Streptomyces clavuligerus: one gene and its partner. Each later gene encodes a partner of the first gene's protein in a complex. Links are inferred from orthologs where the notes say so. Each region holds a gene or a part of one and is shown on either strand. Other genes may lie near its edges.

Region 1 (5,348 bases):
GGCGTCCTCGACGTTTCCGCGGCCCACGGCGCCCAGCCGGGCGTACGGGATCAGCTCGTGGGAGCGGGCCAGGACCGAGATCGTGTCGAGCTGGACGGCACCCAGGTGCCGCAGCACGCCGCGCACCCCCGCCCTGCGGTCCGGCGCGCCCAGGAACCCCTGGGCCCGCAGCGCGATCCGGCGGGCCTCGTCGGCGGAGAGTTCGGCGGCGGGAGGCGGCAGCGTCGTCATGATCCGCACCTTAGACGGCGGCACTGACATCCCGGCCGGGCCCCGTACCGGGCCTCCCGTGCTTGTCCCGGGACTCGGCGGGTGCGGCGACAGACGCGGGGAGATGGGCGTAGTCGCTGGTCAGGCCGAGATCGGCGGGGAGTATCGAGGCCACCCAGGTGTCCCGCAGGGTGCCGTTGTTCAGGAGCGCGGCCCGCAGCGTGCCCTCCATGGTGAAGCCCGCCTTCCCGGCGACGGCCCGTGAGGCCGTGTTCCCGACCTCGGCCCGCCACTCCAGCCGGGTGGCGCGGAGCCGGGTGAAGGCCCAGTGCGCGAGGGCGCCCACGACCTCGGTCATGATCCCGCGCCCGCGGAACTCCGCGGCGGTCCAGAAACCGATTTCCCAGGTGCCGGAGTAGGTACGCAGCGTGACCGAGACCGAGGCCATCAGCGGGCCGCCCTCGCGCGGCAGGACCGCGAAGGTGTACATCGTCCCGTTGTGCCAGCCCTCGGGGACGGTGTGCCCGGTGAATTCCTCGGCGTGCTCGCGGAGGTAGGGCGAGGGCACCGTCGTCCAGCGCTGAATGTCGGGGTCCTGACAAATTCGACAGACGGCTTCCGCGTCGTCGGGGATGAAGGGCCGCAGCAGAAAGCGGTCGGTGGTCAGAGTGATCGGCTCCATGAACGGATTCTGCGGGGGAGCCGGGGGCCGTGCGAGCACTTTTCGCGTCGCGGCGGCACCTTCCGGCGGCTCCGGGCGTTCTCCAGAACGGGTGGCGGCGAGCCCGGCCGGGAGCGGACCTCCCGGCTCGCGGGGGTCCTCGCTTACGATGGCCGTTGCGGTGGGGCCCGCCTGCCGTGCCCGCGCCAGTGTCCATCACGACCCAGCCAGGCCCGATCGGCAAGGAGACCAGCCTCAGTGTCCGTCTTCAACAAGCTCATGCGTGCAGGCGAAGGCAAGATCCTGCGCAAACTGCACCGCATCGCGGACCAGGTCAACTCCATCGAAGAGGACTTCGTCAGCCTCTCCGACGCCGAGTTGCGGGCGCTCACGGAGGAGTACCGGGAGCGCCTGGCCGAGGGGGCCACCCTCGACGACCTGCTCCCGGAGGCGTTCGCCACCGTCCGTGAGGCCGCCAAGCGTGTTCTCGGCCAGCGTCCCTACGACGTCCAGATCATGGGTGGCGCCGCGCTGCACCTCGGCTATGTCGCCGAGATGAAGACCGGTGAGGGCAAGACCCTCGTCGGCACCCTGCCCACATACCTCAACGCGCTCTCCGGCAAGGGCGTCCACCTGATCACGGTGAACGACTACCTGGCCCAGCGCGACTCCGAGGTGATGGGCCGCGTCCACAAGTTCCTCGGCCTCTCCGTCGGCTGCATCCTGGCGAACATGACGCCGGCGCAGCGCCGTGAGCAGTACGGGTGCGACATCACCTACGGCACCAACAACGAGTTCGGCTTCGACTACCTGCGCGACAACATGGCGTGGTCGCAGGAGGAGCTGGTCCAGCGCGGCCACAATTTCGCCGTGGTGGACGAGGTCGACTCGATCCTCGTCGACGAGGCCCGTACGCCGCTGATCATCTCCGGCCCCGCCGACCAGGCGACGAAGTGGTACGGCGACTTCGCCAAGCTGGTCAAGCGGCTGACCCGGGGCGAGCCGGGCAACCACCTCAAGGGCATCGAGGAGACCGGCGACTACGAGGTCGACGAGAAGAAGCGGACCGTCGGCATCCATGAGGCCGGTGTCGCCAAGGTCGAGGACTGGCTCGGCATCGACAACCTCTACGAGTCGGTGAACACCCCGCTCGTGGGCTACCTCAACAACGCCATCAAGGCGAAGGAACTCTTCAAGAAGGACAAGGACTACGTCGTCATCGACGGCGAAGTCATGATCGTCGACGAGCACACCGGCCGTATCCTGGCCGGCCGCCGCTACAACGAGGGCATGCACCAGGCGATCGAGGCGAAGGAAGGGGTGGACATCAAGGACGAGAACCAGACGCTCGCCACGATCACCCTCCAGAACTTCTTCCTCCTCTACGACAAGCTGTCCGGAATGACCGGTACGGCCATGACCGAGGCCGCCGAGTTCCACCAGATCTACAAGCTGGGCGTCGTGCCGATCCCGACGAACCGGCCGATGGTCCGCAAGGACCAGTCCGACCTGATCTACCGCACCGAGGTCGCCAAGTTCGCGGCCGTGGTCGACGACATCGCCGAGAAGCACGAGAAGGGCCAGCCGGTCCTCGTCGGCACCACCTCCGTCGAGAAGTCGGAGTATCTGTCGCAGCAGCTCAGCAAGCGCGGCGTCCAGCACGAGGTGCTCAACGCCAAGCAGCACGACCGGGAGGCGGTCATCGTCGCCCAGGCGGGCCGCAAGGGCGCTGTGACGGTCGCCACCAACATGGCCGGCCGTGGTACCGACATCAAGCTCGGCGGCAACCCGGACGACCTCGCCGAGGCGGAGCTGCGCCAGCGCGGCCTGGACCCGGTGGACCATGTGGAGGAGTGGGCCGCCGCGCTGCCTGCCGCCCTGGAGAAGGCCGAGCAGGCGGTGAAGGCGGAGTTCGAGGAGGTCAAGTCCCTCGGCGGGCTCTATGTCCTCGGCACCGAGCGGCACGAGTCCCGCCGGATCGACAACCAGCTCCGCGGCCGTTCCGGCCGTCAGGGCGACCCGGGTGAGTCCCGCTTCTACCTCTCGCTCGGCGACGACCTGATGCGGCTGTTCAAGGCGCAGATGGTCGAGCGGGTGATGGCCATGGCGAATGTGCCGGACGACGTCCCCATCGAGAACAAGATGGTGACGCGGGCGATCGCCTCCGCGCAGTCCCAGGTCGAGCAGCAGAACTTCGAGACCCGGAAGAACGTCCTCAAGTACGACGACGTCCTCAACCGCCAGCGCAAGGTGATCTACGCCGAGCGCCGCCGGGTGCTGGAGGGCGAGGACCTGCACGAGCAGATCCAGCACTTCATGGACGACACCATCGACGCCTATATCCAGGCCGAGACCGTCGAGGGCTTCGCCGAGGAGTGGGACCTCGACCGGCTGTGGGGCGCCTTCAAGCAGCTCTACCCGGTGAAGACGGCCATCGAGGAGCTGGAGGAGGCGACCGGCGACCGCGCGGGGATCACCGCGGAGTTCATCGCCGAGTCCGTCAAGGACGACATCCACGCGCAGTACGAGGCGCGGGAGAAGCAGCTGGGCTCGGACATCATGCGGGAGCTGGAGCGGCGTGTGGTCCTGTCGGTACTGGACCGCAAGTGGCGTGAGCACCTGTACGAGATGGACTACCTCCAGGAGGGCATCGGTCTGCGCGCGATGGCGCAGAAGGACCCGCTGGTGGAGTACCAGCGTGAGGGCTTCGACATGTTCACCGCGATGATGGACGGCATCAAGGAGGAGTCCGTCGGCTATCTGTTCAACCTGGAGGTCCAGGTGGAGCAGCAGGTCGAGGAGGTCCCGGTGGACGAGGCCGCGCCCTCCCTGGAGAAGAAGGACACCGTTCCGGCGGCGCGTCCCGAGATCCGGGCCAAGGGCCTGGAGGCTCCGCAGCGCCCGGACCGGCTGCACTTCTCCGCGCCCACCGTCGACGGTGAGGGCGGGGTCGTCGAGGGCGACTTCGAGACCGAGGGCGGGCCCGCCCGCTCCGCTGCGGACGGGATGACCCGCGCCGAGCGGCGCAAGGCGCAGAAGGGCGGCGGTCGCCGCCGCAAGAAGTAACCCGCGGTGCTCGCGCGGAGCGGGGCCGTGAGGTCCCGCCCCGCGCGAACGGCGGTGGCAGGGGCCGGACTCCTTCGGGGTCCGGCCCCTGCCGTTTTCGGGCCCTGCCGTTTTTGGCCGCGCCGGGGCATCGGCAGGGGTGCCCGCACCGCTGCCCCGGCGCGGCCGGGCGTGTCCGCCCGAGGCTGTGCCCTGCCCGGGCGGAGTGCGTCCCGGTCCGGCCTGGGGGTATGTCCCCGCCCGGGTACGGGAGCCCCGGCCCGGACCGTGGGCACGTCCCTGCTCTTCGAGTGGTTTCCGGCTCCTTCCTGCTTCCGGACCGTGCCGGTCCCGCCCCGGCCGATGCGTACCGACCCGTCTGTGTGACACCGCGCCTCGGCCCTGCCCCGCCCGGGGCTGTGGGTCCCCCGGTCCGGTCCCGGGTGTGTCCTGCCACGGGCTGCGCCCCTGGCCGGAGCCAGGGACGCAGCCCGGACGGGGGCTGTGCTGCCCGCACTGTCCCCGCCCCTGCTCGCGTGTCAGGTCCTGGTGCCCGGAGGGTTCCCCGGTCCCTCATGGCCCGCGTCGGTCCCGTGTCGATCCCGCGTCGATCCCGCCGGGTCCGCCGGTCCCGTCGTGGTCTGCCCGCCGCCGTCGTCCTCGGCGGCCATCCTCAGCCGTTCGTCCGTGTCCGTGGCGGCGGGTCGGGGCAGGGGCAGAGGCAGGGGGTGCCGGGCCGGGGCAGGAGGCCCGTCAGCGCCGTGCTGGGCGCCCGTTCCGCCCTGTCCCGGCTCGGTGGGGCCGTCAGGGCGGCTCACGGGGCCACAGGGCCCTTCTGGGGCCGCCGGGGTTCGGGCGGGGTTCGGCGGGCGATCCCCCGTGCGCCACGAGACCTCCGGGGGCCGTCGGGGCCCGCTTCGGGCCCGGTGGGTACCGGCCCCGTCCAGCCTCGCGGTCAGGCCGTCGGGGCCGGGGCGGCGCGTTCGCCGCCGAGTTCCACGGCTGAGCAGCGCCAGCGCTGGTCCGGGCCGCGTTCCAGCCGGAAGGCCATCGCGCTGACCCGTTCGCCGGAGCGGATGCGGGCGAACGCCTCGATCACCCCCGGCCCGGGCTGGTATTCCCCGCACTCCCGGACCACCGGGGTCACCCGGTCCGCCGGTCGCAGCGGCGCCCCCGGGGCCAGCCGCACCAACTGCTCATAGGCGTCGCCGACGGTGTGGCCGAGCATCCAGTGCACCGGCCGCTGGCCGCTGAGCACGGCGAGCAGCCGGTCGGCGAACCAGTAGTGCGGCCGTTGCCGCCGGGCCCGTGCCACGGCCGATGCGGCCACGCTGCCGGGTCGCCGCTGGTCGCGCCGCCCCGCGGGCCGTGTCCTGGCGGTCCCGCCCGCCCGGCCCGTTCCCTCCGTCCTGCCTGTCCTGCCTGTCCTGTC
Region 2 (4,814 bases), 1.8 Mb from region 1 along the record:
TGATCACGGTCCACTCGTCCGCGAGCACCTCGGTCTTCGGCGTGCCCAGCGAGACCATCGGCTCGATGGCCAGGCAGAGGCCGGGCACCAGCTTGGGGCCCTTGCCGCGCTTGCGGGCGACGTAGTTCAGCAGATGCGGTTCCATGTGCATCTCGGTGCCGATGCCGTGGCCGCCGTACTCCTCGATGATCCCGTACCGGCCGCCGCCCGGCTTGGGCTGGCGGCGGATGTAGGTCTCGATGGACCGCGAGACGTCCACCAGGCGGTTGCCGCTCTTCATCGCGGCGATCCCGGCCCACATGGACGCCTCGGTCACCCGGGACAGCTCGACCAGCTCCGGGGCGTGACCGGTGCCGACGAAGGCGGTGTAGGCGGCGTCCCCGTGCCAGCCGTCGATGACGGCACCGGCGTCGATGGAGATGATGTCGCCGTCCTTGAGCACGGTCTTGTCGTCCGGGATGCCATGGACGACGACCTCGTTCACCGAGGTGCAGATCGTGGCGGGGAAACCGCCGTAGCCCAGGAAGTTCGACTTCGCCCCGTGCTCGGCGATCACCTTGCGGGCGACCTCGTCCAGGTCCCGGGTGGTGGCGCCGGGCACGGCGGCCTCGCGCGTCGCGGCGTGGATCGCGGCGACGACCAGCCCCGCCTCGCGCATCTTCGCGATCTGCTCCGGGGTCTTGATCTGCACCATGGCCTTGCCTTCCACCTCTGTCGTCGGTCCTCTGTGACCGTCTGCGCCCTGCCGGCGGGACGGCCCCTCGGGGCTCCGGTCCTCGCTCAACAGTACGGCCGCGGTGCCTCTCGGACACCGCGGCCGTCGGTCGCGCACCGCGTACGGCCGTGCACGACTCTGGTACTGCTCCTGACGGTACGGACACCCGTACCGCGAAACCGTCCGCCCTGGCCGGCGGCGGCCTCGGTCTTCTACTGCAACGCGGCCATCGCCCGCTGGGTCACCTCGGTGACCTTGCCCAGCGCCGAGATCGTCACCACGAGGCCCTGGCCCCGGTAGTAGTCGATGATCGGCTCGGTCTGGGTGTGGTAGACCTCCAGGCGCTTGCGCACGGTGGTCTCGGAGTCGTCGTCGCGCTGGTACAGATCGCCACCGCAGACGTCGCACACACCCTCCTGGGCCGGAGGCGAGTACGTCACATGGAAGACGTGGCTGGAGTCGTTCCGGCAGATGCGCCGGCCCGCGATCCGCTTGACCACCTCGTCCTCGGGGACCTCCAGGTCGAGCACCGCGTCCAGCGTCATGCCCTCGGACTTCAGCATCGCGTCCAGCGCCTCGGCCTGCGAGACATTGCGCGGGAAGCCGTCGAGCAGAAAGCCGCCGGTGGCGTCCGGCCGTTCCATCCGGTCCTTGGCCATGCCGATGGTGACCTCGTCGGGGACCAGCTCTCCCGCGTCCATGTAGGACTTGGCCTGACGGCCGAGGTCGGTGCCCTGGCTGATGTTGGCCCGGAAGAGATCCCCCGTGGAGATGTGCGGGATCGACAGGTTCTCGGCAAGGTACGCGGCCTGCGTTCCCTTGCCCGCACCGGGGGGTCCGACGAGGACGATTCGCATTAGCGGAGGAACCCTTCGTAATTGCGCTGCTGGAGCTGGCTCTCGATCTGCTTCACGGTCTCCAGACCCACACCCACGATGATGAGGATGCTTGTCCCGCCGAACGGGAAGTTCTGGTTCGCGCCCCCGAAGAAAGCCAACGCCATCGTCGGCACAAGAGCAATCAGGCCCAGATACAGCGAGCCCGGCCAAGTGATCCGGTTGAGTACGTAACTCAGATACTCGGCAGTAGGTCGACCAGCCCGGATGCCCGGGATGAACCCACCATACTTCTTCATGTTGTCCGCGACTTCCTCGGGGTTGAACGAGATAGCCACATAGAAGAAGGCGAAGAAGACGATCAGAATGAAGTACGCGGTGATGTAGTACGGGTGGTCACCTGTGACGAAGTACTTCTCGATCCAGGTCTTCCACTCCGAGGTACCGCTGGAGAACTGTGCCACCAGGGCCGGGATGTACAGCAGCGACGAGGCGAAGATGACGGGGATCACACCCGCCTGGTTCACCTTGAGCGGAATGTAGGTCGACGTACCGCCGTACGAACGGCGGCCGATCATGCGCTTGGCGTACTGCACCGGAATCCGGCGCTGTGCCTGCTCCACGAAGACGACCAGGCCGACCATCACAAAACCGACCGCGATGACGGTGCCGAACTCGATCCATCCCTGTGCGAGCTTGCCGCTCTCCTTGATGGCCCAGAGCTGACCCGGGAAGCCGGCCGCGATGGAGATGAACATCAGGATCGACATGCCATTGCCGATTCCGCGGTCGGTGATCAGTTCACCGAGCCACATGACGGCAGCCGTACCCGCGGTCATCGTGATGACCATCGTGACGGTCGTGAAGATGGATTGGTCGGGAACGATCTGATTCGCGACCTGACAGCCACTGAAGAGCGCGCCACTGCGCGCGGTGGCCACCAGACCGGTGCCCTGGAGCACGGCGAGAGCGATCGTCAGATAACGGGTGTACTGCGTAATCTTCGCGGTCCCGGACTGACCCTCCTTCTTAAGGGCTTCCAATCGCGGAATGACCACGGTCAGCAGCTGGAGGATGATGCTCGCCGTGATGTAGGGCATGATGCCCAGGGCGAAGATGGTGATCTGCAGCAGCGCGCCGCCACTGAACATGTTCACCAGGCCGAACAGGCTGTTGTTGTTCTCCTGCGCCTGGTCTACACAGATCTGTACGTTCTGGTAATCGATGCCCGGTGTGGGGATATGTGACCCGAGCCGGTACAGCACGATGATGGCGAGCGTGAACAGCAGCTTCTTGCGCAGGTCGGGCGTCTTGAACGCCCGGGCGAACGCGGTGAGCACGGTGCCTCCTGCGACCCCCGCGCAACTGCGTCAGAGGTGACGGTCTTGAGGATCGACGAATACGTTTCAGGCAAGTCCGTACGGTCCCGGTGAAAGCGGACCTTACGGTACGAGGGGCAGACCCCCCGCATGTTTACAGCAACAGTGCACGCCACCTTACCGGCGACGGTGCCCCCCTTGGAACGACCAACCGGGGATGCCCCATTTGAGAGGGCATCCCCGGTCGGATGGTTCAGCTTTCAGCCACAGAGGCCGTCTCAGACGAGCTCGGTGACCGTGCCGCCAGCGGCGGCGATCTTCTCCTTGGCGGAGCCGGAGACGGCGTCGACCGTCACCTGCAGCGCCACGGAGATCTCGCCCTGGCCCAGGACCTTGACGAGGTGGTTCTTGCGAACCGCACCCTTGGCGACCAGATCGGCCACCGTGACCTCGCCACCCTGCGGGTAGAGCGCGGCCAGCTTGTCCAGGTTGACCACCTGGTACTCGGTGCGGAAGGGGTTGTTGAAGCCCTTCAGCTTCGGGAGGCGCATGTGGAGGGGCATCTGCCCACCCTCGAAGCGCTCCGGAACCTGGTAGCGGGCCTTGGTGCCCTTGGTTCCACGACCTGCGGTCTTACCCTTGGACGCCTCACCACGACCCACACGGGTCTTGGCGGTCTTGGCACCCGGGGCGGGGGCGAGGTTGTGGAGGCGCAGCGGGTTGTTCTCCGCCATGTCAGTCGACCTCCTCGACCGTGACGAGGTGGCGGACGGTGTGCACCATGCCGCGGAACTCGGGACGGTCCTCCTTGACAACCACGTCGTTCAGCCGCTTGAGGCCGAGCGAACGCAGGGTGTCGCGGTGGTTCTGCTTACTGCCGATGTACGACTTCGTCTGCGTGATCTTGAGGCGGGGCATCAGGCACCCGCTCCCGCACGAGCACGCAGCAGAGCCGCGGGGGCGACGTCCTCCAGCGGCAGACCGCGGCGGGCCGCGATCTCCTCGGGACGCTGGAGACCCTTCAGGGCCTCCACGGTCGCGTGCACGATGTTGATCGCGTTGTCGGAGCCGAGCGACTTCGACAGGATGTCGTGGATACCGGCGCACTCCAGAACGGCGCGCACCGGACCACCGGCGATAACACCGGTACCCGGGGTGGCGGGCTTGAGCAGGACGACGCCCGCAGCCTTCTCACCCTGGATGGGGTGGGGGATGGTGCCCTGGATACGGGGGACCTTGAAGAAGTGCTTCTTGGCCTCCTCCACACCCTTGGCGATGGCGGCCGGCACCTCCTTGGCCTTGCCGTAACCGACACCCACGGTGCCGTCACCATCGCCCACCACGACCAGCGCGGTAAAGCTGAAGCGACGACCACCCTTCACAACCTTGGCGACGCGGTTGATCGCGACGACGCGCTCAACGTAAGCGGTCTTCTCGGCGGCAGCAGCGCCACCGTCCCGACCCTTCCGGTCCCGCCGCTCGCCGCCACCGGCACCGCTGCCGCGGCGCTGGGGTCCAGCCATTGGAATTACCTCTCTCTTTTTCCGCTAGCTACGCAGCGACATAAAGTCGCTAGCGCGAACGGCGGCTCAGAACTTGAGCCCGGCCTCGCGGGCGGCGTCCGCCAGGGCGGCGATGCGCCCGGCGTACTGGTTACCACCACGGTCGAACACGACGGCCTCGACACCGGCGGCCTTGGCGCGCTCGGCGACCAGGGCGCCGACCTGCTTGGCGTGGGCGCTCTTGTCGCCCTCGCCACCGCGGATCGAGCTGTCCAGGGTCGACGCCGACGCGAGCGTGTGGCCCGCGATGTCGTCGATGACCTGCGCGACGATGTGACGGTTGGAACGCGTCACCACCAGACGGGGACGCTCCGCCGTGCCATTGACACGCTTGCGGATGCGAATGTGCCGGCGCTTGATGGCGGCGCGCTTGTACGCGTCA

Evidence for each region. The genes of interacting proteins can lie anywhere in the genome.
Region 2: the proteins of secA (region 1) and secY are in contact, whole or in part, in a crystal structure (PDB 3DIN), measured with the Thermotoga maritima proteins. The link is inferred for Streptomyces clavuligerus from one-to-one orthologs. Residues at the interface, in WP_004082002.1 of Thermotoga maritima: Glu261, Ala262, Arg263, Lys300, Ala301, Arg302, Thr303, Ile304, Ile305, Leu323, Tyr324, Asp325, Pro326, Val329, Ser330, Tyr333, Ile336, Lys340, Phe345, Val349, Glu363, Phe364, Tyr374, Ser375, Gly376, Gly377, Glu393, Ile395, Thr482, Ser483; in WP_004081795.1 of Thermotoga maritima: Glu108, Gly109, Glu110, Glu111, Ala236, Glu237, Arg238, Arg239, Ile240, Thr241, Ile242, Gln243, Tyr244, Ala245, Arg246, Arg247, Val248, Thr249, Gly250, Arg251, Arg252, Val253, Tyr254, Gly256, Ala257, Ser258, Thr259, Tyr260, Leu261, Pro262.

The regions. Positions count from the first base shown.
Region 1 is NZ_CP027858.1:4,260,864-4,266,211, forward strand. The notes cover bases 774-4,137. They hold secA (preprotein translocase subunit SecA), read left to right. Parts: upstream 774-1,129; coding sequence 1,130-3,937; downstream 3,938-4,137. Other genes in these bases: CRV15_RS17980 (GNAT family N-acetyltransferase), read right to left, coding at 774-892. Also shown: CRV15_RS17975 (winged helix-turn-helix domain-containing protein), read right to left, coding at 1-231; more of CRV15_RS17980, read right to left, coding at 242-773; CRV15_RS17990 (Rv3235 family protein), read right to left, coding at 4,872-5,348. UniProt on the Escherichia coli protein: Required for protein export, interacts with the SecYEG preprotein conducting channel.
Region 2 is NZ_CP027858.1:2,501,959-2,506,772, forward strand. The notes cover bases 732-3,561. They hold secY (preprotein translocase subunit SecY), read right to left. Parts: upstream 2,892-3,561; coding sequence 1,572-2,891; downstream 732-1,571. Other genes in these bases: CRV15_RS10175 (adenylate kinase), read right to left, coding at 928-1,572; rplO (50S ribosomal protein L15), read right to left, coding at 3,149-3,561. Also shown: map (type I methionyl aminopeptidase), read right to left, coding at 1-694; more of rplO, read right to left, coding at 3,562-3,604; rpmD (50S ribosomal protein L30), read right to left, coding at 3,606-3,788; rpsE (30S ribosomal protein S5), read right to left, coding at 3,788-4,393; rplR (50S ribosomal protein L18), read right to left, coding at 4,460-4,814. UniProt on the Escherichia coli protein: The central subunit of the protein translocation channel SecYEG. Consists of two halves formed by TMs 1-5 and 6-10.